3 regions of the Serpentinimonas sp. SSL01 genome follow, and region 2 is predicted to be linked to each of the others. Evidence: predicted binding sites of a transcription regulator. Region 2 holds the regulator's gene; each other region holds the start of a gene.
The links. The regulator HrcA, encoded in region 2, represses chaperone genes, less so after heat shock. The targets are predictions, from matches to a motif close to TTAGCACTCNNNNNNNNNGAGTGCTAA.
Positions count from the first base shown of each region.

Region 1: a site for HrcA is predicted at 2,098-2,124, ahead of groES (co-chaperone GroES). Genes of this name have one in related genera too.
Region 3: a site for HrcA is predicted at 6,401-6,427, ahead of rpoH (RNA polymerase sigma factor RpoH). Genes of this name have one in related genera too.

Region 1 is NZ_CM150487.1:472,295-481,877, reverse strand. Features, by position in the region: gene ACVMK0_RS02260 (2-isopropylmalate synthase) at 1-244, opposite strand, end outside; gene pssA (CDP-diacylglycerol--serine O-phosphatidyltransferase) at 465-1,328, opposite strand; gene ampD (1,6-anhydro-N-acetylmuramyl-L-alanine amidase AmpD) at 1,496-2,053, shown strand; gene groES (co-chaperone GroES) at 2,229-2,519, shown strand; gene groL (chaperonin GroEL) at 2,563-4,209, shown strand; gene ACVMK0_RS02235 (flagellin N-terminal helical domain-containing protein) at 4,325-5,275, opposite strand; gene flgK (flagellar hook-associated protein FlgK) at 5,288-7,198, opposite strand; gene flgJ (flagellar assembly peptidoglycan hydrolase FlgJ) at 7,211-8,110, opposite strand; gene ACVMK0_RS02220 (flagellar basal body P-ring protein FlgI) at 8,113-9,261, opposite strand; gene ACVMK0_RS02215 (flagellar basal body L-ring protein FlgH) at 9,396-9,583, opposite strand, start outside.
Region 2 is NZ_CM150487.1:924,752-934,334, forward strand. Features, by position in the region: gene rapZ (RNase adapter RapZ) at 1-446, opposite strand, end outside; gene recN (DNA repair protein RecN) at 431-2,086, opposite strand; gene ACVMK0_RS04485 (NAD kinase) at 2,083-3,003, opposite strand; gene hrcA (heat-inducible transcriptional repressor HrcA) at 3,041-4,060, shown strand; gene ACVMK0_RS04495 (hypothetical protein) at 4,687-4,878, shown strand; gene ACVMK0_RS04500 (sensor domain-containing diguanylate cyclase) at 4,845-5,795, shown strand; gene mbhE (hydrogen gas-evolving membrane-bound hydrogenase subunit E) at 5,910-8,228, shown strand; gene ACVMK0_RS04510 (MnhB domain-containing protein) at 8,225-8,695, shown strand; gene ACVMK0_RS04515 (sodium:proton antiporter) at 8,692-9,126, shown strand; gene ACVMK0_RS04520 (complex I subunit 5 family protein) at 9,123-9,583, shown strand, end outside.
Region 3 is NZ_CM150487.1:1,964,892-1,974,474, reverse strand. Features, by position in the region: gene ACVMK0_RS09335 (tripartite tricarboxylate transporter substrate binding protein) at 1-429, shown strand, start outside; gene ACVMK0_RS09330 (tripartite tricarboxylate transporter TctB family protein) at 495-989, shown strand; gene ACVMK0_RS09325 (tripartite tricarboxylate transporter permease) at 989-2,482, shown strand; gene ACVMK0_RS09320 (PDDEXK nuclease domain-containing protein) at 2,510-3,568, opposite strand; gene lysS (lysine--tRNA ligase) at 3,778-5,316, shown strand; gene rpoH (RNA polymerase sigma factor RpoH) at 5,380-6,339, opposite strand; gene ACVMK0_RS09305 (hemerythrin domain-containing protein) at 6,536-7,072, opposite strand; gene ACVMK0_RS09300 (PQQ-dependent sugar dehydrogenase) at 7,259-8,368, shown strand; gene ACVMK0_RS09295 (coniferyl aldehyde dehydrogenase) at 8,441-9,583, shown strand, end outside.

The DNA.
Region 1 (9,583 bases), 450 kb from region 2:
TGATGTCGTGCTCGTTGGCGCGCGCCAGCGAGCACACGGTGCTGTCCTTGATGGCGTCGGCGATGGCCTTGACGGCTTCGAAGTCGCCGTTGGAGGCGGCGGCAAAGCCAGCCTCGATCACGTCCACCTTCAGGCGCTCGAGCTGGCGCGCGATGCGCAGCTTCTCGTCCTTGGTCATGGAAGCGCCGGGCGACTGCTCGCCGTCGCGCAAGGTGGTGTCAAAAATGATCAGTTTGTCGCTCATGTGAGTGCTCCAAGCGGTGTGACCGCAACCTGGTGTTGCCCGCAGCCCCTAAAACACCAACGGCCCGCTGCGGGTGCAAACGGGCCGTTGTGCAAAAAAGGCGTGCGCTAGCTCGCCGACCCGTGGTGAAACAAGGGTAGTAGCGATAGCGCGCGCAGGTTTTGCATGGCAGCAATATAACATGCCCAGTCGGGCGGGCGATTGCCCCTGCCTATCACCTTCAGCGGTGCAGGTCTTTTTCGTCTGGGTCGTGGGTGCTGGTGCTCACCACGCTGGTGGGCTCGCCGCGCAGCTTGCGCCAGCCATACACCACGTAGCCCGAGGCGGCATAGCCGGCGATCAGGCCAAACAGCACCAGCGGCGGATGGATGTTGATCACCGCGATCCCCAACGCCACCAGCACGATCACCACGAACGGCACGCTGCGCTTGAGGTTGAGGTCTTTGAAGCTGTAAAAGGGGATGTTGGAGACCATGGTCAGCCCAGCGTAAAGCATGAGGGCGAACATCGGCCAGACCAGATCGGGGGGGCTGACCTCGAACTCGGTCGCCAGCCAGATGAAGCCCGCCACCAGCGCCGCCGCCGCCGGCGAGGGCAGGCCCTGGAAGTAGCGCCGATCGACCACGGCGGTGTTCACATTAAAGCGCGCCAACCGCAGCGCCGCGCAGGCGCAATAGACAAAAGCCGCAATCCAGCCCCAGCGCCCCAGGTCGTACAGCGCCCACTCGTAAGCCACCAACGCCGGCGCGGCGCCAAACGAGACCATATCGGCCAGCGAGTCCATCTGCTCGCCAAAGGCGCTTTGCGTGCGCGTCAGGCGCGCCACCCGGCCGTCGAGGCTGTCGAGCACCATGGCCGCAAAAATACCCAGCGTGGCCAGATCAAAACGGCCGTTCATGGCCATGACCACGGCATAAAACCCACCGAACAGCCCTGCCAGTGTGATCAGGTTGGGCAGCACGTAGATGCCCTTGATGCGCCGTGGCGGGGGTAGGCTTGGGGGCGGGGGCGGTGCAGCAGCTCCACAGGCCCCCGAATCGGGCTCGGGCTTGGGGGCAGGTGGGGGGCTGGCATCGGCTTGCATGGCGGCAAGTGTAAGCCATTGCGCTCGGCATCTGGACATCGACATCTGGGCTGACACCCTTATCTGGACTGACTCGGGTAAATGTGCCGCCCACTCCAGCTAGACTCAATATCCTGAACCTCACCGCCCCCAACCCGCCTTTCTCCTAAAGCCCTTCCGCCGTGCCCATGCCCACCCCCCGCCGCTGCCCCAGCCCGCACCACGGCGCGCGCCCGCCGCAGGCGCGCATCACGCTGCTGGTGTTGCACTCCATCAGCCTGCCGCCGGGGCAGTACGGCGGCCCGCAGGTCGAGCAACTGTTTGCTGGCACGCTGGACTGGGGCGCGCACCCCTACTTTGAGTCGATCCGGGGCCTGCAGGTGTCGGCGCACTACTTCATTCGCCGCTGCGGCGAGCTGCTGCAGTTTGTGGACTGCGAGCGCCGCGCCTGGCATGCCGGGGCCTCGCAGTGGCAGGACCGGCCCAACTGCAACGATTTTTCCATCGGCATCGAGCTCGAAGGCCTGGAAGGCGAGCCCTTCGAGCCAGCCCAGTACCCAACGCTGGCCGCGCTGTGCCTCGAGCTCGCGGCGCGCTACCCGATTGAGCACGTGGCCGGGCACCAGCACATCGCCCCCGGGCGCAAGGCCGACCCCGGCCCGGGTTTCGACTGGGCGCTGCTGCAGCGCCTGACCGGCTGGCCGCGCGAACGCTTGGCCGGGCTGTGGCCGCAAGACCAAGCGTAGATTTTCGCCACCCCCCCTTGAAAAGCGGCGCTGCGCCCTTATCATTAGCACTCGTTGGTGGTTAGTGCTAACAACGGCCTCGGTCGGCGGCCTGCCCAAGGCAGCCGCGGCCGGCCCCCACGACTTTCGTAGCAACCGCACCTTTGTGTGTGCCTTTTTTGTGACAGGAGAACCCATGAAACTTCGCCCCCTCGCCGATCGCGTGATCGTCAAGCGCTTGGAACAGGAAACCAAAACCGCTTCGGGCATCGTGATCCCCGACAACGCCGCCGAAAAACCCGACCAAGGTGAAGTGCTGGCCGTCGGCCCGGGCAAGACCAACGACAAAGGCGAAACCAAAGCCCTGAGCGTGCAGGTCGGCGACCGCGTGTTGTTTGGCAAGTACAGCGGCCAGACCGTCAAGGTCGATGGCGACGAGCTGCTGGTCATGAAAGAAGACGACCTGTTCGCGGTCGTCGTGCGCTGAAGCGCGCCCCATTCACCCCCACTCATTTCAAGGATAGCAACAAATGGCAGCAAAAGACGTAGTTTTCGGCGGTGAAGCCCGCGCCCGCATGGTCGAGGGTGTGAACATCCTGGCCAACGCCGTGAAGGTGACCCTGGGCCCCAAAGGCCGCAACGTGGTGCTCGAGCGCAGCTTCGGCGCTCCCACCGTGACCAAAGACGGTGTTTCGGTGGCCAAAGAAATCGAGCTCAAAGACAAGCTGCAAAACATGGGCGCGCAGATGGTCAAGGAAGTCGCTTCCAAGACCAGCGACAACGCCGGTGACGGCACCACCACCGCCACGGTGCTGGCCCAAGCCATCGTGCGCGAAGGCATGAAGTACGTGGCCGCCGGCATGAACCCGATGGACCTCAAGCGCGGCATCGACAAGGCCGTCACCGCCCTGGTCGAAGAGCTGAAGAAAGCCTCCAAGCCCACCACCACCAGCAAAGAAATCGCTCAAGTGGGCGCGATCTCGGCCAACGCCGACGCCAGCATCGGCGACATCATCGCCAAGGCGATGGACAAGGTCGGCAAAGAAGGCGTGATCACGGTTGAAGACGGCAAGAGCCTGGACAACGAGCTCGACATCGTCGAAGGCATGCAGTTCGACCGTGGCTACCTCTCGCCCTACTTCATCAACAACCCCGAAAAACAAGCGGCGCTGCTGGACAACCCCTTCGTGCTGCTGTTCGACAAGAAAATCAGCAACATCCGCGACCTGCTGCCCACGCTCGAAGCCGTGGCCAAGGCCGGCCGCCCGCTGCTGATCATTGCCGAAGACGTCGAAGGCGAGGCGCTGGCCACGCTGGTGGTCAACACCATCCGCGGCATCCTGAAAGTGGTGGCGGTCAAGGCCCCGGGCTTTGGCGACCGTCGCAAAGCGATGCTGGAAGACATCGCCATCCTGACCGGCGGTAAAGTGATCGCCGAAGAAGTCGGCCTGACGCTCGAGAAGGTCACGCTGGCCGATCTGGGCCAAGCCAAGCGCATCGAAGTGGGCAAAGAAAACACCACCATCATCGACGGTGCCGGCGCTGAAGACGACATCCAAGCGCGCGTCAAGCAGATCCGCATCCAGATCGAAGAAGCCACCAGCGACTACGACCGTGAGAAGCTGCAAGAGCGCGTGGCCAAGCTGGCCGGCGGCGTGGCGGTGATCAAGGTCGGTGCCGCCACCGAAGTCGAGATGAAAGAGAAGAAAGCCCGCGTTGAAGACGCGCTGCACGCCACCCGCGCGGCCGTGGAAGAAGGCATTGTGGCCGGCGGCGGCGTGGCGCTGCTGCGTGCACGCCAAGCCATCGGCGCGGTCAAGGGCGACAACGCCGACCAAGAAGCCGGCATCAAGCTGGTGCTGCGCGCGGTCGAAGAGCCACTGCGCATCATCGTCGCCAACGCCGGTGGCGAGCCCAGCGTGGTCGTCAACTCGGTGCTGGCCGGCAAGGGCAACTACGGCTTCAACGCCGCCAACGACACCTATGGCGACATGATCGACATGGGCATTCTGGACCCGACCAAGGTCACGCGCACGGCGCTGCAAAACGCTGCGTCGGTGGCGGCGCTGATGCTGACCACCGAGGCCATGGTGGCCGAAGCCCCCAAAGACGACGCACCGGCCATGCCGGGCGGCGGCATGGGTGGTATGGGCGGCATGGGCGGCATGGACATGTGATGTCGCTGGCGTGAGCCACTGGTCGCCGGCACGGGCCTTCTGGGTTCGGGGCTGGCGAACCAAAAAAGCCGGGGAGCTGAAGAGCCTCCCGGCTTTTTTTGTGCGCGCCGCAAACTCAGGCGATGAACTGAAACAACGACAAACGCTGCACCTGAGCGTAAGACTGCAGCGCTGCTTGCAGCCCCAGTTGCCGCGTTTGGAAATCGGAGATCGCGCGCACCATGTCGAGGTCGGTGAGTTGCGACAGGGCCTGCTGCCCAGCCAGCGAGCGGTCTTGCAACATGCTGTCGATGCTGTCGGCACGTTGCAGCAATTCGCCCAAACGGCCGCGCACCAGCAGCAAACGGTCTTGGCCGGTTTGTAAATCGGCGTTGACATGCGCCAGCGCTGCCGTGCGCGCGGTTGCGCTCAAGCCCGTGTCTTCGAGCGTGTCAATGGCGCGCTGCATGATGGCAAACAGGTCGGTGTTGCCGACCACATCGGGGTCGACCGAGGCCAAGTTGTTCAAGGCAAAATCGCCATCGACGCGGTTGGGCAGCCCGACTTCGGTCGCCGCCGCTTGCCCGGCGAGCAGGCGCGTCGTGACGCCGGTCGGCGGCCCGACTTGCTCAAACGGCCGACCGCTGGCGTTGGTCACGCCCAAACCACCGAGCAAAGCGTTGCCCTCGGCGTCTTGCACATTGGCCAGGTTCAGCACCTGTTCGCGCAGGCCGCGCATCTCGAGGCTGATGGAATTGCGGTCGCTGCTGGTCAGCACCGAATTGCTGCCCTGCACCAGCAGCTCTTGAAAACGTGCCAAAAATTCGCCCATTTGAGCCACGGACCCTTCTGCCAATTGCAGACTGGAGCGCGAGCGCTCGAGCGCGCGCAAATCGGCATCGGTGCGCAAGATCCGGTTGTGCTCGCGCTCGGCCATGGTGGCGGCCACCGGGTCGTCGCTGGCGCGCAGCACGCGCTTGCCGGCCGAGAGCTTTTCTTGCAAATCGGAGAATTCGGCGCTGCGCTGGCTAATGCGGGCGATGCTGGCATCAAAGGCATTGGCAGTGGCGACGCGTGTGATGCTCATGGTTCCCCTCCTTTAACGACCAAAGCTGGCCAGCAAGGTATCAAAAATCGACTGCATGCTTTGCAGATAGCGCGCACTGGCTTGGTAAGCCTGCTGGAACTGCAGCAACCGCGCCGCCTCTTCGTCAAGGTTGACGCCAGCCTGATTGGCGCGCGCACTCTCGGCATTGAGCGCCAAGCGGGTGTGAAATTCGGAATCGGTTTGCGCCCGCTGCAAACCAGCCGCCACGGCGCTAAAGACCGGGATGTACCCATCCGACAGCATAAAACCGTCGATGGTCGCCAGGTCGCGCAGCGCCAGCAGCGCTTGGCCGTTGCCGGCATTCTGGCGCAAGTTTTCTGTGGGCAGCGGCTCACGCACGTTAAAGGTGTCGCCGACGGCTGGCGCGCCGCGCAGGGTGAGGCTGAAACCGCTGCCCACTATTGCTTGGCCCGAAACAAAAGCTTGCGTAGGTCCGCCGTTGATGGTGTAGCCGCCGGCAACAAAGGTGATCGTGGCCGGTACATCAGCAAACGGTGGCATTTGCCCGGTGGGCCGATACAGGGCCTCCACTTGTGCATTGCCAGAATTGCCCGCCGCCGCCGCAACCACCACCGGGCTGGACAGCGCCAGCTGCGAAGGCGCAGACAGATTCACCGCCATGGCAGCAGCCACGCCCCGAAACGGCCGCAGCAGCACCTCGGTTCCTGCAGCACCACTGGCCAGACCGCCAAAGCGCAGACCGTCCAAGGACAAATCGGTGGTCGGCGCGGCAAAGGCGACGCTGAAGCCATCGCTGATGCGGGTCAGGTTGCCAGCACCAGCACCCGTGAAAGTGACCCGGTAGTCCGATGCCCGAAACTGCGTCGGTGCGTCAGCGGCAGGGTCCATGCCCACGCTCACGTTCAATGCCGTAGGAGGCGTCACGGTGTTGACCACTGGCACCACGGCCTGGGTCCAGTAGCTGGCCGCAAGGGGCCGGAAAAAATCCTGCCCCTCCTGACCATTCAAATCCAGACCTTGACGGTGCTGGCGATTCGTCAGCTCGAGTGTGGCCAGGGCCAAGCGCCCGAGTTGGTTGCTCACGCCAGCCACATCGTCATTGAAAAAAGTCAGGGCCCCGCGCAGCGTGCCGCCACCGATCAAATCGTCGTTGAGCACGGTGGCAGCGTTGCCAAAGCCCACGGTGTAACGGCCATCGGGGCTGATGCTCTCGGAGCCCACCAGCGCCGTGGCGCGTGAACCCAGCACCAGCGGCATGCTTCCTCCGACAAACACCGTCATCGAACGGTCGTCGGCCTCCAAAGTATGCACTTGGATGATGCGATTCAGGTCTGCCAGCAACCGGTCGCGCTGGTCGAGCAAGTCGTTGGGCGGAACACCGGCAGCAAAACCATCGACGATGCGCTGATTCATCTGCGCAACCCCGACGCTGAGCTGGTTGATTTGGGCAAGGCTGGCATCTAGCTGGGCGCGGGTGGTGGTGCGCAACTGCTCGAGCTGTTCGGCGCTGCCATTGAGGCGCCGTGCAAGGTCGTCGGCGCCCGTGAGCACCACGGCGCGTGCCGTTTGGTTGGTGGGCGAGGCCAGGGCATCTGCCCACGAATTCAAAAAACCATTGAGCTGCTGCCCTAGGCCAGCGGCACCCATGGGGAACAGGGCTTCGAGCGCTTGCAAGCGCTGATAGCGCAGTTTGGATGCCTCGGAAGCCGCCGCCGTGATGTTGGCCTCGCGCGTGAGGAACTGGTTGAAGGCACGCTCCACCCCAGCCACCTGCACCCCTCGACCGAAATAGCCGATACCAAACTGCTGCCCTGGCACTTGCTGCAAGCTCACGGTTTGGCGGGAAAAGCCGGGCGTGTTGGCGTTGGCGATGTTGTGCCCAACCACCTGCAACGCGGCCTGGTTGCTCAATAAGCTGGTGACGCCGATGTTGAAACTCATGACAGCCTCCGCTTAGCCCAGGGCTCGCTTGACGTTGAGGGTGGCGTTGATCATGCGCTCGAGCTTGGCGGCGTAGCGCGGATCGGTGGCGTAGCCGGCCTCTTGCACCTCACGGGCAAAGGCGTGGGGCGAGTGCAGGTTTTGCATCACTTCGGCGTAGCGCGGGCTGCGCCCGATCAGGCGCGCGTAGTCGCGAAAGGCATCGATCGGGTTATCGTAAGCGCGAAAGCGCTGCACCATGCGCTGCGGCGCGCCGTTGACGTACTCGGTGGTGGTGATCTCGGCCACGCGCCCGCGCCAGCCCGGTGTGGCCTTGATGCCAAAGAGGTTGAAGCTGTCGGAGCCGTCGGCGTTGCGGATCGGGCTGCGGCCCCAGCCGGTCTCGTGCGCGGCCTTGCCGATCATGAAACTGGCCGGGATGCCGCTCTCGCGCTCGACCTGCTGCGCCGCCTGGCGGTGCTGGGCCACGAAGCTGGCTTGGGCTTGGCTCGGGGTGGCAAACGGCGGCCGCGCGGCAACGGCTGCAGCGGGCGCATGGGCCGCTGCCGGGCCGGCGCTGGCAGGCTCCTGCGCGCCCTGGGTTTGCTGCATCAGTTGGCGTTCGATCATTTCACCCAAGCCCCTGGGCAGGCCGGTGAGCTTGACCGCCCATTGCTCGTCGAGCAACTGGCTGCCCAAGCCACCGGCTTCGTCGCCCATCAGTCCGGTACTCATCGTCGCTTCGCGCATGCTCTTGAGCAGTTCGCGCATAAAAAGGGCCTCGAACTGGCGCGCGGTCTCGCGGATGGCGGCGCGGCTGTCGCGCCCGGCCAGCTGGTTGAGTTGGTTGAGCGAGTTGCTGTCGGCGGCCAGCCCGCGCTGCTGCGCCAGCACCAGCGCAGCGCCCGAGGCAGCGGCAGGCTGGGTGTTCATGCTCAGATCACCTCGAGTTCGGCGCGCAGCGAGCCGGCCGCGCGCAAGGCTTGCAGAATCGAGACCAGATCCATCGGCGTGGCCCCCATGGCGTTGAGGGCGCGCACCACCTCGCTGAGTTGGGTGCTGGCGGGCAGTTGGATCAGCGCCCCGCCCTCTTGGCCGATCTGCACCTCGGCCTGTTCGACCACCACCGGTGGCGTGCCGGGCGGGGCAAACGACGGTGGCATGGCCACTTGCGGCGTAACGCGGATGGTGACCGTGAGGTTGCCGTGCGCCACCGCCGCCGGGGCCAGGGTCACGCTCTGGTTCATGACCACCGAGCCGGTGCGCGAATTCACCACCACGCGCGCCGTGGGCGGCGCCAGCTGCAGGGGCAACTGCTCGATATCGGCCAAAAAGGCGACGCGCTCGTTGGGGTCGGTCGGGGCGCGCAGGCGCACCACGCGGCCGTCGAGCGCTTGCGCCGTGCCCGCGCCCTTGGCTTGGTTGATCGACAGCGCCACCCGGCGCGCGGTTTGAAAGTCGGCGGCGTTCAGGTTCAGGTCGATGGTGGTGCCGAGCAAAAAAGGCGTGGGCACGCTGCGCTCCACCTGGCCGCCGTTGGGGATGCGACCCACACTCAAGTGGTTGATCACCACCTGGGCGCCGGCGGCTGCGGCCCCGGCGCCGCCGACGATCAAATTGCCCTGTGCCAAGGCGTAGATCTGGCCATCGACCCCGCGCAAGGGCGTGGTGATGAGGGTGCCGCCGCGCAGCGAGCGCGCATTGCCGATCGACGACACCGTGATATCGATGGCCTGCCCCGGCTGGGCAAAGGCCGGCAGCTGCGCCGTGACCAGCACCGCCGCCACGTTGCGCGGCTGAAAGTTGGCGCCCGGCGGCAGGCTCAGGCCGTGTTGCTCGAGGTAGTTGCGCAGCGACTGCGCGCTAAAGGGCATTTGGGCCGCTTGGTCGCCGGTGCCATCGAGCCCCACCACCAGCCCATAGCCGGTCAGCGGGTTGCTGCGCACGCCCTGCACCGAGGCCACGTCTTGAATGCGCGTGCTGGCGTGCAGTGCGCCAACGGCGACGAACAGCAAACCGACCACCAATGCGGCCGAGCGCAAGAACCCAAACAACCCCAAGCTGCGACCCGCAGTCCCAAGCATCAGACCCGCCACCCGAGACACGGCGGCAACACTGGGCTGGTCGGCTTGTGTTGGGGTAAAACGGTTCATCGTGCGAGCTCCGGTGCGGGGTGTGCGGCTGCAAGCCGAACCCGATGAACCGATTGTGTAAAACTTTAGAACGGCATAAGCGTTAAAAAGAAGCGTGAAAGCCAGCCAAATGTGTGCGCGTCGGCCTGCGCGCCGCGGCCACGCGAGAGCACGCGCACGTTGGCCACCTGAGTGGACTGAACCGTGTTGCCGGGCCGGATGGTGCGCGGATCGACCGTGCCCGAAAACTGCAGCACATCCACGTTTTGGTTCA
Region 2 (9,583 bases):
AGGTGCGCGGCCTTGAGTTGGCTGGTGTCGAGCACTTGGGCCTGCTCGCGCAGGTCGCTGAGCAGCTCGCGCTCGAGCTCGATGGCATCGGCCAAGGCGCGGCGCTGGTCGCTGCTGTCTTTGAGCGAGAGCGGGTGCAGGCGCCGGGTTTCGGAGAAGCGGCGCACCAGCGTTTCGGTGCTGGTGTCAAGAAACAGCACGGTGAGCGGCAGGCCACGGGCGCGCAGCTGGCGCAGCCGCAAGGGCAGGGTGGGCAGCGCGCGGGCGCTACGCACGTCGATGGCCACCGCCACGCGCTCGGTGGCTTCGGCCTGCTGCAAGGCGACCAGCGGCTCCAGCAGATCGGGCGGCAGGTTGTCCACGCAGTAAAAGCCGGCGTCTTCGAGCGCGTGCAGGGCCACCGATTTGCCCGAGCCCGACATGCCGGTGATCAGGACGAGTTGCACAACAGCTCCTGAGCGTGCGCCAAGGTGGTGTCGGTGAGCTGCTGACCGCCGAGCATGCGCGCCACTTCGGCCACCCGCTGCGCACCGTCCAGGGGCTCGATCTGGCTGCTGCTGCCGTGCGCGTCTTGCCCTTTGCTCACGCGCAGGTGCTGGTGCGCGCAGGCCGCCACTTGCGCCAGATGGGTCACGGCCAGCACCTGCCGGTCGCTCCCCAAGCGGCGCATGAGCTGGCCCACGGTGTGCGCCACCGCGCCGCCGATGCCGCTGTCCACTTCGTCAAAGATCAGCGTCGGGGCGCTGCCGACCTCGCTGGTGCAGACCGAGATCGCCAGCGCGATGCGCGACAGCTCGCCCCCAGAGGCCACCTTGCCCACCGGGCGCGGGGTGCTGCCGGGGTGCGCAGCCACCAAAAACTCGACTTGGTCGAGGCCGTGCGCCTGCGGCTCGGGCAGGGCCTGCAGCCGCACCTCGAAGCGCCCGCCGGCCATCCCCAAGCCCTGCATGGCTTGCGTAATGGCGTGCCCAAGCCGCGCCCCGGCCTCTAGGCGCAGGCTGCTCAGGCGCTCGGCCTCGGCGCGAAAGCGCGCTTGCGCTTGGTGTTCGGCCTGCTCCAGCGCCGCCAGATCGGCGTTGCGCTCGAGCTCGGCCAGCGCCTGGCGGCAGCCTTGCAGCCGCTCGGCCAGCGCCTGCGGCTCGCAGCGCAGGCGCCGCGCCAGCGCCAGCCACAGGCCCAAGCGCTGGTCCAGCGCCTGCAGCGCCGCCGGGTCGAGCTCGCTGCGCTGGGCGTGCTGCTGCAGGTCGTGGCAGGCGTCATCGACCTGCGCCAGCGCGCTGCTCAGCAGCTCGGCCAGCCCCTGGTAGCGCGGCTCCACGTGTTGCTGCGCTTGCAACGCCTGCGCGGCGCGGTAGAGCAGGGTGCGGGCACTGGCTTCGTCTTCGCTCAGGCAGTGCAGCGCCGTTTGCGCCGCCTCGAGCAGTGCTTGCGCGTGCGCCAGCCGCCCGTGCTGCAAGTTGAGGTCTTCCCATTCGCCGGGCAACGGGGCCAGGCGCTCGAGCTCGGTGAGTTGCCATTGCAGGCGTTCGCGCTCTTGTTGCAGCTGGCTTTGCTGCGTGCGCGCCTGCTCGAGGCTGCGTTGCGCGGCGCGCCAGTCGCTCCAGAGCCGGCGCAAGGCGCGTGCGTCGATGCGGGCGTAGTCGTCGAGCAGCTGGCGCACGGCTTCGGGCCGCGTCAGGCGCTGCCAAGCGTGCTGGCCGTGGATGTCGAGCAGCAGCTCACCCAGCTCGCGCAACTGGGTCGCGCTGGCGGTGCTGCCGTTGATCCAGGCGCGGCTGCGGCCTTGGGTGTCGAGCTGGCGCTTGAGCCGCAAGGGTTCGCCCGGCTCGCCCTCGAAGCCCTGCTCGGCCAGCCACTCGCGGGCCGCCGCCGTGGGCTCGAATTCGGCCACCACCTCGGTGCGCGCCGCGCCCTCGCGCACCACGGCGGCGTCGGCGCGCGCGCCCAGCGCCAGCTGCAGGGCGTCGATGAGGATCGACTTGCCGGCCCCGGTCTCGCCGGTGAGTACGGTAAAGCCTTGGTTCAAATCCAGTTCCAGTTCGCGCACGATCACGAAATCGCGCAGCGCCATGCGTTGCCAGCTCAACCCACGCCCCCTTCATTCCAGTGCAGCTTGCGCCGCAGGGTGTCAAAATAACTCCAGCCCAGCGGGTGCAACAGGCACAGTTGGTGCGCCGCGCGCCGCACCACAATGCGGTCGCCGTGCAGCAGGCTGGTGAAGCTCTGCATATCAAAGTGTGCGCTGGCGTCGCGCCCCGAGACCACCTCGACCGCGATTTCGCCGCTGGCTGGCAGCACGATCGGGCGGTTGGTGAGCGTGTGCGGCGCGATCGGGGCCATGATCCAGCCGTCGATGGCCGGGTGCAGCAGCGGCCCGCCGGCCGACAAGGCGTAAGCGGTGCAGCCCGTGGGGGTGGCGATCACCAAGCCGTCGGCGCGCTGCTTGGCCACGAAATGGCCATCGACCTCGACCCGCAGCTCCACCATGCTGGGGGCGCTGCCGCGGTTGACCACCACATCGTTCATGGCGATGGTTTCGAACACGCACGAGCCGTCGCGCCAGACGCTGGCGTGCATCAGCGCGCGCCGGTCTTGCTCGTACTGGCCATGCAGAATGGCCTGCAAAACCGGGGCGTAGCCCTGCCACGGGATGTCGGTGATAAAGCCCAGGCGGCCTTGGTTGATCCCCACCAGGGGCACTTGCTGGCGCGCCAGCTGGCGCCCGATGCCCAGCATGGTGCCGTCGCCCCCGAGCACCAGCGCCAAATCGCAGTGCCGGCCGATCTCGTTTACATCGAGCACCGGGTAGGGTTCCAGCCCGGTGTTGAGGGCAGTTTCGCGCTCCAGGCTCACGGCGCAGCCCTGATCGAGCAAAAAATGCACCAAGGTGTCAATGATGTCGCGCGAACCCAGTGCGTTGTACTTGCCGATCACCGCCACGTGGCGAAAGCGCAGCTCTGCAGCTGGCGGCGGTGCAGCAGGGGTTGAGGCGTGCTGATTCATGTGCAAATTAAAGCACAAGCCCATTAAAATCTTCCTCATGCTCGATGACCGCTCCAAGCACCTGCTCAAAACCCTAGTCGAGCGCTACATCGCCGACGGCCAACCGGTGGGCTCGCGCACCCTGTCGCGCGCGGCCGGGCTGGAGCTCTCGCCCGCGACCATCCGCAACGTCATGAGCGACCTCGAGGATCTCGGCCTGATTGCCAGCCCGCACACCTCGGCGGGCCGGGTGCCCACCGCGCGCGGCTACCGGCTGTTTGTCGATACCATGCTCACCGCCCGGCGCGACGAGCTACCCGCCGCGGAGTCCATGCCAACCGCAACCTTGCAAGGCGAGCAGCCGCGCCAAGTGCTCAACCAAGCGGCGCAGCTGCTCTCCAGCCTGTCGCACTTCGTGGGCGTGGTGCGGGTGCCCAAGCGCGCCAGCGTCTTTAGGCACATCGAGTTTTTGAGCCTGTCGCAACGGCGCGTGCTGGTGATTCTGGTCTCGCCCGATGGCGAGGTGCAAAACCATGTCATCCACACCCAGCCCGAGTTTGAGCAAAGCCAGCTGCAAGAAGCGGCCAATTTTCTCAACGCCCACTACGCCGGCCTGACGCTGAGCGAAGTGCGCGACCGCCTGCGCACCGAAGTCGAGCGCCTGCGCGGCGAGATCGCCGCCCTGATGCTGCAAGCGGTGGAGCTGGGCACCGAAAGCGAGGCGCAGCAAGACGCGGTGCTGGTGGCCGGCGAGCGCAACCTGTTGTCGGTGAGCGATTTTTCGCACGACCTAGGGCAGTTGCGGCGGCTCTTTGACATTTTCGAGCAAAAAACCCAGCTTATGCGGTTGCTCGACGTGTCGCACCAGGCCGACGGGGTGCGGATCTTCATCGGCGGCGACAGCCAAGGCGTGCCGTTCGAAGATTTGTCGGTGGTCAGCGCGCCCTACACCGTCGATGGCGCCGTGGTCGGCACCCTGGGCGTGATCGGTCCGCAGCGCATGCCCTACGAGCGCATGATCCAGATCGTGGATATCACCGCCAAGCTGCTGGGCAACGCCCTGAGCCATCCGCGCTAGGGGTTTCGTAGCCCGCCCTGAGAGGCCAGCCCCTTGGTGTGACCCTATGCACGCCTGTGCCGTTGCGGGTATCGGCGCTTGCTTGGCCGCTTGTCTGGTCGCTTTCGGATGCAGTAAACTCCCAAGCTCTGGGCCTCTAGCTCATGCTTGGTTAGAGCAGCGGACTTAAGCTGCGCCGCCCTGCGGTTCGCAAGAATACGGGCGGCGCGAATGTGGGTTGCCGGCGGGTAAGTTCACTCTGCCTGCCGGTAGAACTGCTCAAATTCGGGGAAACCTCTGCCGCGCAGGCGTGGCGATCCCGAGCGAAACTCCCCCTAGGGGGGAGGACGTGTAGAGACTGTACGGGCAGGTCGTAACGACAAGAGACAGTCCAGACCACAAACCCGAAAGGGGTGGCGAAAGCCATAGCTGGTACGCATAATCCGTTGGTGCCGTGTTCGACTCACGGGAGGCCCACCATTTTTCAGCGTCACCCTTGAGCCGCCAGTGTACGCACAGCTAAGGCGTTGCCCTATTATTCAGGCCTTCAACTAAAAATTGGGCAGAGAGCTGAGCGCCGTATGAAATGCTTTAGACCCTGACCGACCCCAGTCTGTTTGATAATACTGATTTTGAGGAGTGAGCCGATGCAGCGTAATCGCGCCAGCGGTGGGTCGGGTGTGGAGTCCAATGACTATCTTGAACGACTTGGGTGGCCGACCCAACTGCTGCGCAAGCTCATGTTCGTCGATTTGCCCATTAAACGCAAGTTTTTGCTGCTCGGGGTTGGCACTCTGTTCTGGTTTTGCGTGCTGTCGTTCACGGCATCACGACAGTGATCGGGCAGATCGACGCGCTGAGCACCGGCGATGTGGATTTGAGCAAAAAGGTCGTCATCCGCACCGACGACGAAATCGGCCAACTGTCCGACAAGTTCAATCAGCTGGTCGAGCGCGTCTATGGCATGACGGTGTACAAAAAAGTGATCGAAGACGACACCACGCTCGAAGACGTGTATCGGCGCTTCGAGCCCGACCCCGGCTTCGGCCACGTCTGCACCCCCATGCTGGCTGGTGGGCACACCATCGGCGTGGCGCAGATGCGCTTTGCCATCGATGCCAACGGCGCCGCGCTAGACGCGGGCATGAGCAAAAAACTGTTCAGCGCCAACACCTACATCGAGCAGTCGATCTCGGTGCTCGAGGCCAAGCGCCTGATGGCGACGCTGCGCGAGTCGGCCATGATCGACCCGCTCACCGGGCTCTACAACCGGCGTTTTTTGCAAGAGCACACGCAGCAGATCATCAGCGGTGTGTTGCGGCGCAAGACCCAAATCGGCCTGCTGCTGTGCGACCTCGACTACTTCAAACAGGTCAACGACAGCTATGGGCACGACGTGGGCGACTTGCTGCTCAAGCAAACCTCGCAGACCCTGCGCAGCGCCGTGCGCGACTCCGACATCGTGATCCGCTTTGGCGGCGAGGAGTTTTTGGTGCTGCTGATCGACGTCTGCCCGGGCGACTCCATGGCCGTGGCCGAAAAAATTCGCCTCGCCATCGAGCAGATGAAGGTCACCATCAACGGCGAGACGCTGCGCAAGACCATCTCGGTCGGGGTCAGTGAATTCCCCGGCGACACCGACGGCTTCTGGCAGGCGATCAAATACGCCGACGTAGCCCTGTACCAGGCCAAAGACCAAGGCCGCAACCGGGTGCTGCGCTTTGCCCCCGAGATGTGGCAACAGGGCGAGTTTTGAAGTTTGCTCGGGGCTCAGAGGCTCAGACGCAGCCGCTGAGGCTTCAGCATCTTTCGGCGTAATGGGCGCCAAGTTCAGGTTTTTCGAGACAAAAAATTATTACACTCGAGGCCCATGGCGCAACACCCCCCACTTGACCCCTCAGCCGCTGCCATGAGCTTGGGCGCGCGCACGGCCTTCGTGCTGCTGCCGCTGCTTGCCTTCATGGCCGTGCTCTGGACGGCGGCCACGCAACCGCTGCCGCTGGACATCCACGTCCCTTGGATCCCGGCGCTGGGCGTGCACCTCGACTTTCACATCGATGGCCTGACGCTGCTGATGCTGCTGCTTATCACCGGCATCGGGGTGGCGGTGTTCGTCTATGCCGGCGGCTATCTGGCCGGGCATCCGCAGCAAAAGCGGCTCTACATTTTGCTGTCGTTTTTCATGGTCGCCATGATCGGCACCGTGATGGCCGACAACCTGATCGTGCTGTTCCTGTTCTGGGAAGCGACCAGCGTGCTGTCGTTCCTGCTGGTGGGCTTCAACCACGAAGACCCCAAGAGCCGCAAGTCGGCGCAGCAGGCGCTGGTGGTCACGGGCAGCGGTGGGTTGGCGCTGCTGGCCGGCATTCTGTTGCTCGGGCAGAACATGGGCACGTTCTCCATCCAAGAGATCATCGCCCAGCTGCCCTACACCGAGCACACGCCGTTGCTCACGGCAGCGCTGCTGCTCATCATCTTGGGCGCCTTCACCAAGAGCGCGCAGTTTCCGTTTCACTTCTGGCTGCCGGGCGCCATGGCGGCGCCGACGCCGGTGTCGGCCTACCTGCACTCGGCCACCATGGTCAAGCTCGGCGTCTATCTGCTGGCGCGGCTCGATCCCGGCTTTGGCGGCTGGGAACTGTGGCAGTGGACGCTGCAGATTTTTGGCTCGTTTACCGCCGCTTGGGCGATGCTGCTGGCGCTGCGCGAGCGCGACCTCAAGCGCATTTTGGCTTGGTCCACCGTGGCCACGCTGGGCACGCTGGTGATGTTGGTGGGCATGGATGGCCACGGGGCTTCGGTCGCGGTCAGCGCGCTGTTGCTCGCGCACGCGCTCTACAAGGCGCCGCTGTTCTTCGTCGCTGGCAACGTGGACCATGGCACCGGCACGCGCATCATCGACCGCTTGGGCAACCTGCGCCACGCCATGCCGCTCACGGCCGCAGCGGCGGCGCTGGCTGGGTTGTCGATGGCCGGCATTCCGCTCTCTTTTGGCTATGTGGTCAAAGATGTGGTCGGGCAAGCCGATGCCCTCGGGGCCTTGAGCGAATTGGTCAAGGTTGCCAACACCATTTTTGCTGCCGTGGCGGTGGCGGTGGCGGCGGTGGCGGCGGTGCGCGTTTTCTGGCGCCACCCAGGCCACAACATCACCCCGCCCGATGCCCACGAGGGCGGCGTGGCGCTCTGGGCGCCGCCGCTGGTGTTGGCTTGCATCGGCATCAGTTTGGGCGTAGCGCCGTTCATGGCCGATTGGCTGTTGGGCGTGGCCGCCGAGGCCATGACGCCGCGTGCCGAAGCGGTGGCGGTGCACTTCGCGCTTGAGTTCAGCCTCGGCAGCCTGCTGTCGCTGGCGCTCACCGTGGGCATAGGCGCTGCGGTGTTTATCTACTGGGACCCGCTGCACCGGCGCTTTGACCGGTTGTTGGCGCGCTTTGATACCCTTAGCACACCGGCGCAGTACGAGCGCTTCATCAACGGCATCCCGGTGTGGGCGGCGCGCAGCACGCGCTGGTTGCAGCACGGTGAACTGCCTGGTTACAGCACGCTGATGGTGGGCTTTGTCACGGCGCTGTTGGCGGGCATTTTGCTCGCCGGTTGGGGGCATTGGTTGTGGCCGCAATGGGTCGCGCCCTCGACGGGTTTTGTCTTGGCTTGCTTGTTGATCGTGTCCGGTGCGCTGCTGGCTGTATTCCAACGCGACCGCCTGGTGCTGCTCTTGTGTTCGGGGCTGGTCGGCTACGGCAGCGCGGTGTTCTTCATGTACACCGGCGCTCCCGATGTGGCCTACACGCAGTTCGTGGTGGAATCGGTGTTTGTGATCGTGCTGGCTTCGGTGCTGCTCAAGCTCAAGCTCGCTGGGCGCGGTCAGGGTATGCCCAAGCCCCACACCAGCCCCTGGGCTTTCCCTCTGGCTGTGGCGTTTGGTGCCGTGGTCACGGTGATCATGCTGGTCTCGTTCAGCGCCGCCTTCAACACCCAACTGACCGACTTTTTTGCCCAAGTGAGCGTGCCCGAGGCCCATGGCCGCAACGTGGTCAACGTGGTGCTGGTTGACTTTCGCGCCCTCGATACCCTGGGCGAAATCGCGGTGGTGATGCTCTCGTTCTTGGCGGCATTGCCGGTGTTGCATGCGGTGCGCGCGCACATGCTGCGCCAGAAAAAATCCACCCAAGAGGGGAGCAAAGCATGAACCGCCGCGTTGTTATTCTGGAGTCGATCTCCAGGCCACTCTACGTCGCTATTTTGCTGGCTTCGGTTTGGGTGCTGCTGCGTGGGCACAACGAACCCGGGGGCGGATTCATCGGTGGCTTGCTGGCCGTCAACGCCTCGATCCTATGGGCCGTGGCCCATGGCAGTGACGCCGCGGCACTGCGCCTGCCCTATGGCTCGCCTCTGCGCCTGACTGTGATCGGCCTTGGCATTGGCATTCTGTCGGGCATCCCGGCATTGATCGTTGGCGATCCCTTCCTCACACACATCTGGGGCTACATTCCCCTGGGCTTTACCGAGCTAAAGGTATCGACCGTGATCATTTTCGACCTAGGCGTGTACTTGACCGTGTGGGGCGCCCTAGCTGGCTATGCGCTGGCCTTGTTGGGCGTGGATGAATCGATTAAGGGCCGCAACATGACGCAAGACGGGAGTGCCAGCAAATGATTTGGCTCATTGCCCTCACGGTGGGCATCACCGTGGCTGCTGGTGTCTATTTGGCCTTGTCGCGCGATTTGTTTCGCTGCGTGATCGGTTTGGGTGTGTTGGGCAGCGCGATCAATTTGCTGTTTTTAGCGGCCGGCCGGGTTTCCGTCATGGACCCAGCGGTCATTCCATTGGGCGAAACGGTGCTGCGCGACGCCTCCAACCCGTTGCCCCAGGCGCTGGTGTTGACGGCGATCGTGATCGGCTTTGCCCTGATCTGTTTTTCGCTCACGCTGGCATTGCGTGTCATTCAAAGCGCGCAAACCGACGACGCGCTCGATCTGCGTATGGCTGAACCTTTGCCCACCGACCCCGTCAAGCCGCCCTACAACGGTCCCGCCCACGAACCCGAGCTCCCTGCAGCAGCCGCAAACCAGGGGGTTGGACGATGAGTTGGCTTGCTGCCAGCCCGGTGCTGGTTCCCATGGCCACGTTGGTTGCTGCTGCTTTGGTGCAAAAACGCCCTGCAGCGCAAACTTGGGTCAGCTACGTAGGGTTGATCATCTTTTTGGCGTGCGCTTTGGCGCTCACCGCAGAGGCGCATCAGGGCACGGCGGTGCGTTCGGTATTTGGCGACTGGGGTGCGCCCTACGGCATCGAGTTTTACGTAGACCGGCTCAGCGCCGCCATGCTGCTGATCACCGCCATCATGGGGCTGGCCAGCTTGGTTTTTCTGGCCAGCGACGCCGACACCTTGCCGCGCCATCCGCTGCTGCTGCCCCTGATGCATGGGTTGCTGCTGGGCGTGGGTGGTTCGTTTGCCACCGCCGACTTGTTCAACCTCTACGTGTGGTTTGAGGTGGTGCTGATCTGCGCGCTGGGGTTGCTGGCCATAGGTGGCCGTGCCGA
Region 3 (9,583 bases), 1.0 Mb from region 2:
CAAGGCGGCCACTTGGACATTGGTTTCCTCACCTCGGCGGCCGCGATTGAGCACGTGCGCGCTGGTCGCCTCAAAGCCTTGGGGGTGTTGAGCGACCAGCCGTTCCAAGGGATCGCTCCCATGACCAACGCGCCATCGCTGGCTGGTTTGCCGCGCTTCTTGCCTTGGGGTGCTTGGTTTGGGGTGTTCGTGCGGCGCGAGGTGCCCGATGCCGCCAAGGCGCGGCTGGTGGCGGCTTTCCGCGAAGCGGGCAACAACCCCGACTACCGGCGCATGATGGAGGGGCGCGGCAACACCATGCTCAACCTCGGAGGCGACGAGGCGCAGCGCTTCATCAACCGCTGGACCTCGACCACCGCCTGGCTCTACCAAGACGCTGGCCAAGCGCGGGTGAACCCGGAAACGCTGGGCATTCCCCGGCCACGCTGATCGCGTTGGCAAGCGGGCGCGCGGCTTGCTGCGCGCCCATTTCATTTTTTGTAGCGGGTGCTGTGATGTCAGATACCAAGCCTAGGGTCGTGGGCGAAGTCTTTTTTGTGCTGCTGCTGCTGGCGGTGAGCCTGTTTTTGCTCTGGTCGGCCTACACGATCTCGGGCTTTGAGTCTTTTGCCTCGGCAGGGGCGGTGCCCATGGCCGCTGCGGGACTGATGGCGGTCTGCGCCTTGGTGATCTTGGTGCAGACGCTGCGCCGCCCACCCGGCGAGCCAGAGGCCGGCTTGGTGCGCCGCCTGATGGTGCAAGTCACCCCCCCGGCTCTGCTGTTCATGCTGGTGCTCATCGTCTTGTACGTGGTGCTGCTCGAGCAACTGGGTTTTTTGTTGGTCTCTTTTTTGTTTTTGTACGCCTCGATGTTTGTGCTCGGCAGTTTCCGCTGGTTTCTGAACCTGGTGGTGAGCGTGGGCACGCTGGTGGTGATCTACATTGTGTTTGAAGAGCTGTTTTCGGTCGTTTTGCCGAGTGGTCGCCTGTGGCAAGGGGTGTTTCAATAATGGAACTGGTGCACGCCTTCTTTGCCTCTTGGATCGACCCGTGGCTGTTGCTGCTGGCCGCGATCGGCACCTTTGCCGGGATTTACATCGGCGCCATACCGGGCCTGTCGGTCACCATGGCGGTGTCGATTCTGGTTTCGTTCACCTTCAAGTGGCCGATACATGACGCGCTGGTGCTGATTTCCGGCATCTTTCTGGGTGGGGTGTATGGCGGCTCGCGCAGCGCCATTTTGCTCAACATACCGGGCGCGCCGGCGGCCGTGGCCACCACGCTGGACGGCTACCCCTTGGCCAAAATGGGCGAAGCGGGCAAGGCGATCGGCCTGTCCACCGTCATGTCGGTGATCGGCGGTTTTGTCGGCATTGCGGTGCTGGCGATCGGGGCGCCATTGATTTCCGATCTGGCCCTGATGTTCAGCCCGCGCGATTACCTGCTGCTGGCCGTGATGGGTTTGTTGCTGGTGGGCGGGCTCACGGGCGACTCGATGGCCAAAGGCGTTTTTGCCGCCGCCCTCGGGGTGCTGATCTCGACCGTGGGGCTGGACCCGCTCACCGCCGAGGCGCGCCTGACTTTCGATTCGTTGCAGCTGTCGGCGGGCATCAACTTCATTGCCGCCATGATCGGGCTGTTTGGCGTGGCCGAGGTGCTGGCGCAGATGCATTACCTGCACGTCAAGGCGGTCAAGCAAAACGTGAGCAAGATCATCCCGTCTTGGGCGCTGGTCAAGCAGCACTTTCCGCTTTCCATGCGCAGCTCGGCCATCGGGGTGGGCATCGGGGCGTTGCCGGGTGCCGGTGGCGACATTGCGTCCTTGATGGCTTACGACCACGCACGGCGCTCGACCAAAAACCCCTCGCGCCCCTTTGGTCAGGGCGCCTACGAAGGGGTGGTGGCACCCGAGAGCGCCAACAACGCCTCGGTCGGCGGGGCCTACATTCCCATGATGACGCTGGGCATTCCGGGCGATGCCGTGACGGCGGTGATCATCGGCGCCATGTTCATCCACGGTCTGCGCCCTGGGCCGCTGCTGATGACCGAGACGCCCGATTTGTTCTGGTTCATCGTCGGCTCGCTCGTGCTGGCCAACATTTTCTTGCTCATCTTTGGCCTGACCGGCATCCGCATTTTTGCCAAGGTGGTCGAAACACCCAAGGCCTTTTTGTTGCCGGTGATCTTGATTCTGTCCGCCGTCGGCGCCTACGCGATCAACAACAACCCGGTCGATGTGTACTGGATGCTGGGCTTTGGCGTGCTGGGTTACCTGATGAAGATTTACGGCTTCCCGGTGGCGCCGGTGATCTTGGGGATCGTGCTGGGGCCCTTGTTGGAGCGCAGTTACCGCCAGTCGATCCTGATGACGGGCGAAGACCCGGTGCTGTTCTTCACCGAGTTTTTCACCTCGCCGATCTCCGTCATCCTGCTGCTGGCCTTGGGCTTTAGCTTGCTGGTGAGCACGCCGTGGTGGAAGCGCTGGCGCAGCCGGGGTAAGTAGGCGGTGTGTGTGGGCGGGGGCAGCCCATCAATCGCCTTCCGTCGGCACACCGGGTAGGGCCTGCAACTCGCGCTCAATCTGTTCAATGCTGGGCAGGCCGGTTTGCAGTTCAGCCGGCAACGATTCCAGCAGCTTGAACTCGGCCACGCCCATGGGTTGGGTCTTGTCGCCCAAGGCATACTCGGCTACCACTTTGTTCTTGCTCTTGCACAGCAGCAGGCCGATGGTGGGTTGGTCGTGCTCACCCTTGATCTGGCGGTCCACCGCAGTGAGGTAAAAACCCAGTTGCCCCAGATGCTCGGGCTTGAACTGGCCGCCTTTGAGCTCGATCACCACGTAGCAGCGCAGCTTCAGGTGGTAGAACAGCAGGTCGATGAAGAACTCGTCGCCCCCTACCTCCAGCAGCACCTGCCGCCCCACAAAGGCAAAGCCTGCGCCCAGCTCGAGCAAAAACTGCGTCACATGCTGCACCAGCGCTTGCTCGATGGCGCGCTCCTGTGCATCATCGTGCAAACCCAAAAAATCAAAGCGATAAGGGTCCTTCAGCGACTCGCGCGCCAAGTCGGAGAGCGGCGCTGGCAGGCGCTCGGCAAAGTTGGTGATGGCTTGGCCTGCGCGGGTGTGGGCGCGGGTTTCGATCTGCATCACCAAGACGTTGCGCGACCAGTTGTGCTCAATCGCCTTGGTGGCATACCAGCGCCGTGCCGCGCTCTCGGTCAACTTGTCCAGTAGGGCAAGCTGGTGGTACCAAGGCAATTGTGCAAGCACCGCTTGCACAAATTCAGCCTCGGGCCAAGCTTGGGCAAAACTGCGCATGTACTTGAGGTTGCGCGGCGAAAACCCCTTCATGTCCGGGAAGGCGGTGCGCAAATCGTGCGCCAGCCGCTCGATCACCTTGGCGCCCCAGCCCTCGCGGCTTTGGCGCTGCAAGATGTCGCGGCCTATCTGCCAGTACAGCAGCACCAGCTCGCGGTTCACCGCCAGCGCGGCGCGCTGCTGAGCGCTGTGGATGCGGATTTTGAGCTCGGCCAGCCAGTCGGCATAGCCCGCTGGCGGCGCGGTGATGGCAATCGGGCGCTCGCTCATGCCAGCACTCCAGCGCTCAGGGCCCAGCAGCGCAGCGCCGACCACTGGGCTGCGCCGGGTTGTGCTGCATCTTCAAGTTCCCAGTCCATCTGTGTCCCTCCGCTGCGTAAACCGGATGCCGCTCATCCGTTTCCATCCGTCCCCGTCCATTCTAGGCCACCCACCCCCGCTAAAATCAAAGGTTTGCACCCACACCCCCACAGCGCACCATGGCCGACGACACGCACCTGCCCGCCGACGAAAACCACCTGATCTCCGAGCGGCGCGCCAAGCTGCAGGCGCTGCGCCAAGCGCAGGCGGCTGGGGGGCCGGTGGCGTTCCCCAATGACATCAAGCCGCAGCAGCGCGCCGAGGCCTTGCACGCCGAGTACGGGGCCTTGAGCAAAGAGATGCTCGAGCCGCTGCAGGTGCGCGCCAGCGTGGCCGGGCGCATGATGCTCAAGCGCGTGATGGGCAAAGCCAGCTTTGCCACGCTGCAAGACGGCTCCTTTGGGCCCACCGAGGGGCGCATCCAGATCTACCTCAACGACGCCAGCGTCGGGGCCGAGCAGCACGCCGCCTTCAAGCACTGGGATCTGGGCGACATCGTGGCCGCCGAGGGCACCCTGTTCAAAACCCGCACCGGCGAGCTCACGCTGCAAGTCGAGCGGCTGCGCTTGGTCACCAAGAGCCTGCGGCCGCTGCCCGACAAATTTCACGGCGTACACGACCAAGAGCTCAAGTACCGCCAGCGCTACGTCGATCTGATCACCGACCCGCAAGCGCGTCGCCGCTTTCTGGCGCGCAGCCTGGCCGTGAGCAGCCTGCGCGAGTTCATGCTGGCGCACGACTTTCTCGAGGTCGAAACGCCCATGCTGCAGCCCATACCGGGCGGCGCCAATGCGCGGCCTTTCGTCACGCACCACAACGCGCTCGAGCAGGACATGTACCTGCGCATCGCCCCCGAGCTCTACCTCAAGCGGCTGCTGGTGGGCGGTTTCGAGCGCGTGTTCGAGATCAACCGCAACTTCCGCAACGAAGGCATCAGCGTGCGCCACAACCCCGAGTTCACCATGATGGAGTTCTACGCGGGCTACTGGAACCACCTCGACCTGATGGTGTTTACCGAGCAGATGATCCGCCACGTGGCGCAGCGTGTCTGTGGCGGCACGCGGTTGCAGTACCAAGGGCGCGATGTGGATTTGGGCGCGCCGTTCGAGCGCCTCACCATCCGCGAGGCCATCGCCAAGTACAGCCACGCCGGCGCCCACGCCGACGACCGCGCCTGGCTGCAAACCCAGTTGCAGCAGCTCGGCCTCGACCCAGTCAAGCAGCGGCTGGCCGAGCGCAGCCTGGCCGGTTTGCAAGTCATGTACTTTGAAGAAACCGTCGAGCCGCAGCTGTGGCAGCCCACCTTCATCTGCAACCACCCGACCGAAATCTCGCCGCTGGCGCGCGCTTCCGACACCGACCCGAGCATCACCGAGCGCTTCGAGCTCTACATCAGCGGGCGCGAAGTGGCCAACGGCTTTAGCGAGCTCAACGACGCCGAAGACCAAGCCGCGCGCTTTGCCGCCCAAGCGGGCCACAAAGACGGCGGCGACGACGAGGCCATGTACTACGACGCCGACTTCGTGCGCGCGCTCGAGTACGGCATGCCGCCGGCCGGCGGTTGCGGCATCGGCATCGACCGCTTGCTGATGCTGCTCACCGACAGCCCCAGCATCCGCGACGTGATTCTGTTCCCGGCGCTGCGCCGGGAGGGCTGAATCAGGAGGGGCAGAGGGGCAGGGTGGCCTAGCCTTGCCAGCCTCTCAGCGCGCCTCAACGGCTTAAGCCGCCTCCAGCGCCAAGCGCATTTTTTTCAGCGCCGCAGCCTCGATCTGCCGTATGCGCTCGGCGCTCACGCCGTATTCGGCCGCCAGTTGGTGCAGCGTCATGCCGCCGCTGCCGTCGTCGGCCACCTTGAGCCAGCGCTCGCTCACAATGCGGCGCGCGCGTTCATCGAGCTGCCCCAGCGCCTGCTGCACGCCCTCGCTGGCCAAGTGGTCGCGCTCGCGCGCCTCCAGCACCGCACTCGGTTCGTGGCCGTTGTCGGCCAAGTAGGCGATCGGGCCGTAGGCCTCCTCGCCGTCGTCGCCCGGGCTGGGGTCGAGCACCACGTCGCCGCCGGCGAGCCGGGTCTGCATCTCGAGCACGTCGGCGCGGCGCACCTTGAGCTCGCGCGCCATCGCGTCCACCTCGAACTCGCTCAGTTGCTCGCGGTGCGTGTCGGCATCGCTCGCCTGCGCCTTGAAAGCCTGCTTCATGCTGCGCAGGTTGAAAAACAGCTTGCGCTGCGCCTTGGTCGTGGCCACGCGCACCATGCGCCAGTTTTTGATGATGTATTCGTGGATTTCGGCCTTGATCCAGTGCAGCGCGTAGCTCACCAGCCGCACCCCCTGCTGCGGGTCGAAGCGCTTGACGGCCTTCATCAGCCCCACGTTGCCCTCTTGGATCAGGTCGGCGTGCGGCAGGCCGTAGCCCAGGTACTGGCGCGACACCGACACCACCAGCCGCAGGTGCGACATCACCAGCCGCCCGGCGGCCTCGAGGTCGTTGTGCTGCTGCAGGCGTTGCGCGTAGTCGTGCTCTTCCTCGGCGGTGAGCAGCGGCAGGCGGTTGACGGCGCTGATGTAGGCGTCTAGGTTGCCCAGCGGGGGCAAGACCAGCGCCGAGGTGCCCGTCCAGCCCACGGGGGCGGAGGGCGCGAGTTGGTAAGGCGTAAACGGTGCAAGGGCGGTGCTGCTCATGGGGGCATCTCCTTTGATAGTCAAGCCGTGCGGCTCTGGCCGATAGGGCAACAATTGAATATTAGCACTCTATGGCGTTGAGTGCCAAGAGCGGCGGTGGCAAGAACCCAAAAAGACACTGCCGAAGCAGGAACAGTGCAGCCCCGAAGCAGGGCGCGCCAGCAAGCCAGTCGGTAGGCTCCGTAGGCGGCCAGACTCAGGCTGGCGCAGTGGCGCTGCGCGTTTGGGCGCGCCGCTGTGCCATCTCGCGACCCATGCCCGCTTGGTCGTAGGCTTGCAGGCGCTTTTGCGCTTCCGGGTAGGCCAGCGATTCTTCGAGCAGCAGGTGATCGAGGTACAGCGCCTCGAACACCTCCAGCGCGTGTTGCAGCTCGGCGTGGTCAAACCATTGGCTGCCCGTGCTCAATGCAGAGATGGCGGGTGCGATGTGCAGCCAGTTTTCTTCCAGCCAGCCGTGGTCTTGTACCAAGCGGCGCGCGGCGGCAGCCAGTTCTTCGTCGCGGCTGGCCAGCAGCACCGGAAAGATGTGGGCCTCTTCGTCCAGATGGTGTTGGCGCGCTTCGCCGTTGAAAAAATCCAGCACTGTGCGCGCCTGCCGGCGCCCGGCGGCGTCGAGCGTCTGTGTCTGGCAGGCCTCGACCGTGGCGCGCAACAAAACCAGATGGCGCTGCAACTCGCGGTGGGATTGATCCAAAAAGTCAAACAGGGCGATTTGGGAGCGGGGGCTTATCATAGGGCGCTTCCTCCGATTGAATTCTTTTGCATTATCCTGCGCGTTGCGCGCAGCTTGGTTTGATCAAGCGCAAACAAGCGCGGTTTAGGCGAGTGGAGAAAAATGTTTGCATCTGACTTTGAACCTTCTCCTGGGCATGCGCGGGCCGTTTGGCCTTTGGGGGCAGCACACCACGCGTGGGGGCGCTTGGCCCTTACAGGGCTGATTCTGGTGCTGGCACTGTGGCTCAGCGCTGCCCAGGCGCAAGCCAGCCCGGTGCGCACCCAGGTGTTGGCGCAGGGGCTGGAGCACCCGTGGGCGCTGGCCTTCATCGGCCCCGAACAGGTGCTGGTGAGCGAGCGCGCCGGGCGCTTGCGCGTGGTCGGCTTCGACGGCCGCATCAGCGCGCCGCTGCAGGGCCTGCCCGACATCGACGAAGGCGGGCAGGGCGGCCTGCTCGACGTCATCACCGACAGCGCCTTTGCCAGCAACCGCACCATCTACTTTTGCTATTCCGAACCAGCCCCGGCCGGCGGCGGCAACTCCACGGCTATGGCCAGCGCGCGCCTGTCGGCCGACTTGCGCCGCCTCGAGCAAGTGCGCGTGCTGTTTCGCCAAAGCCCCAAGGTCGGCAGTCGGCACCACTTTGGCTGCCGCATCGTCGAGGCGCCCGACGGCCATCTGTTCCTCACGCTGGGCGACCGCTTCAGCCGCATGGACGATGCGCAAACGCTGGACAACCACCACGGCAAGGTGGTGCGCGTGGCCAAAGACGGTTCGGTGCCGCGCGACAACCCGCTGCTGGGCCGCGCCGGCGCCCTGCCAGAAATCTGGAGCTGGGGGCACCGCAACCCGCAGGGGGCGGCTTGGGGGCCGGATGGCCAACTGTGGATTCACGACCACGGCCCGCGCGGCGGCGACGAGCTCAACCGCGTGTTGCCGGGGCGCAACTACGGCTGGCCGGTGATCACGCACGGCGTCAACTACATCGGCACGCGCATAGGGGCCGGCATCACCGAGCACCCCGGCATGGAGCAGCCGCTGGTGCACTGGACGCCCTCGATCGCGCCCTCGGGCATGGCGTTTTTGCGCAGCAACCGCTACGGGCCGCAGTGGCAGGGCAATTTGTTCGTGGGCGCGTTGCGCGGCCAGCACCTGCTGCGCCTGCAGCTCGAGGGCACGCGCGTGCTGGCCCAGCAGCGCCTGCTCGAAGACCTGGGGCAGCGCATCCGCGACGTGCGCGAAGGCCCAGACGGCCTGCTCTATGTGCTCACCGACGAGCGCGACGGCCAGCTGATCCGCCTGCTGCCGCCTTGATGCCCGGCGGCCCGGCTGCGCTTGCCTACACAATCGGGGTTTGCGCCCTTGCACCAGCACGCCCCACCCGCCATGAACACCGATCCGTCTCCCGTTGAGCATTTGCAGGCCCTGTTCGAGCAGCAGCGCGCCGCCTTTGCGCGCGCGCCCATGCCCACCTTGCACCAGCGCCTAGCGGGCCTGCACGCGCTGCGCAGCGCCCTCGTGCGCCACCAAGAGGCGCTGATCGCGGCCGTGCACAGCGATTTTTCGGCCCGCTCGCGCCACGAAACCCTGCTGGCCGAAATCCTCACCACGCTGCAGGGCATCGCGCACACGGCGCGACACTTGCGCGGCTGGATGAAACCGCAGCGGCGCAGCGTCAGCGTGCTGTTTGCGCCGGCCAGCAACCGGGTCTATTTCCAGCCGCTCGGGGTGGTGGGGGTGATGGTGCCGTGGAACTACCCCATCCAGCTGGCCCTGCTGCCGCTGGTGGGGGCGCTGGCGGCGGGCAACCGCGTCATGCTCAAGCTCTCGGAGTTCACACCGGCCACCAACCAAGCCCTGCGCACCCTGCTGGCCGAGGCTTTCGAAGAAGACACGGTGGCCGTGGTCGAAGGCGCGCTCGAGGTCTCGAGCGCCTTTGCACAGCAGCCTTGGGACCATCTGCTGTTCACCGGCTCCACGGCGGTGGGCAAGATCGTGATGGCGGCGGCGGCGCGCAACCTGACTCCGGTGACGCTCGAGCTCGGCGGCAAGTCGCCAGCCCTCATCGCGCCCGACGCCGATCTGGCGGTGGCGGCGCGGCGCATCGCTTTTGGCAAGCTGCTCAACGCCGGCCAGACCTGCATCGCCCCCGACTACGTGCTGCTGCCCGCTGGCCAAGAACAGGCTTTTGCGCAGGCCATGCAAGCGGCGGTGGCGCAGCTCTACCCCACTTTGCGCGCCAACCCCGACTACAGCGCCATCGTCAACCAGCGCCAGCACCAGCGCCTGCAGGCTTGGCTGGAGCAGGCGCGCGCCGGCGGGGCGCAGGTGATCGAATGCAACCCGGCCGCCGAAACCTTCGAGGGCACGCGCAAAATGCCGCTGCAGCTGCTGCTCGGGGTGCCCGAAAGCGCCACCGTGCTGCAAGAGGAGATTTTTGGCCCGCTGCTGCCGGTCATCGGCTACGCCAGCTTGGACCAAGCGCTGGCGCACATCCGCAGCGGCGCGCGCCCGCTGGCGCTGTACCTG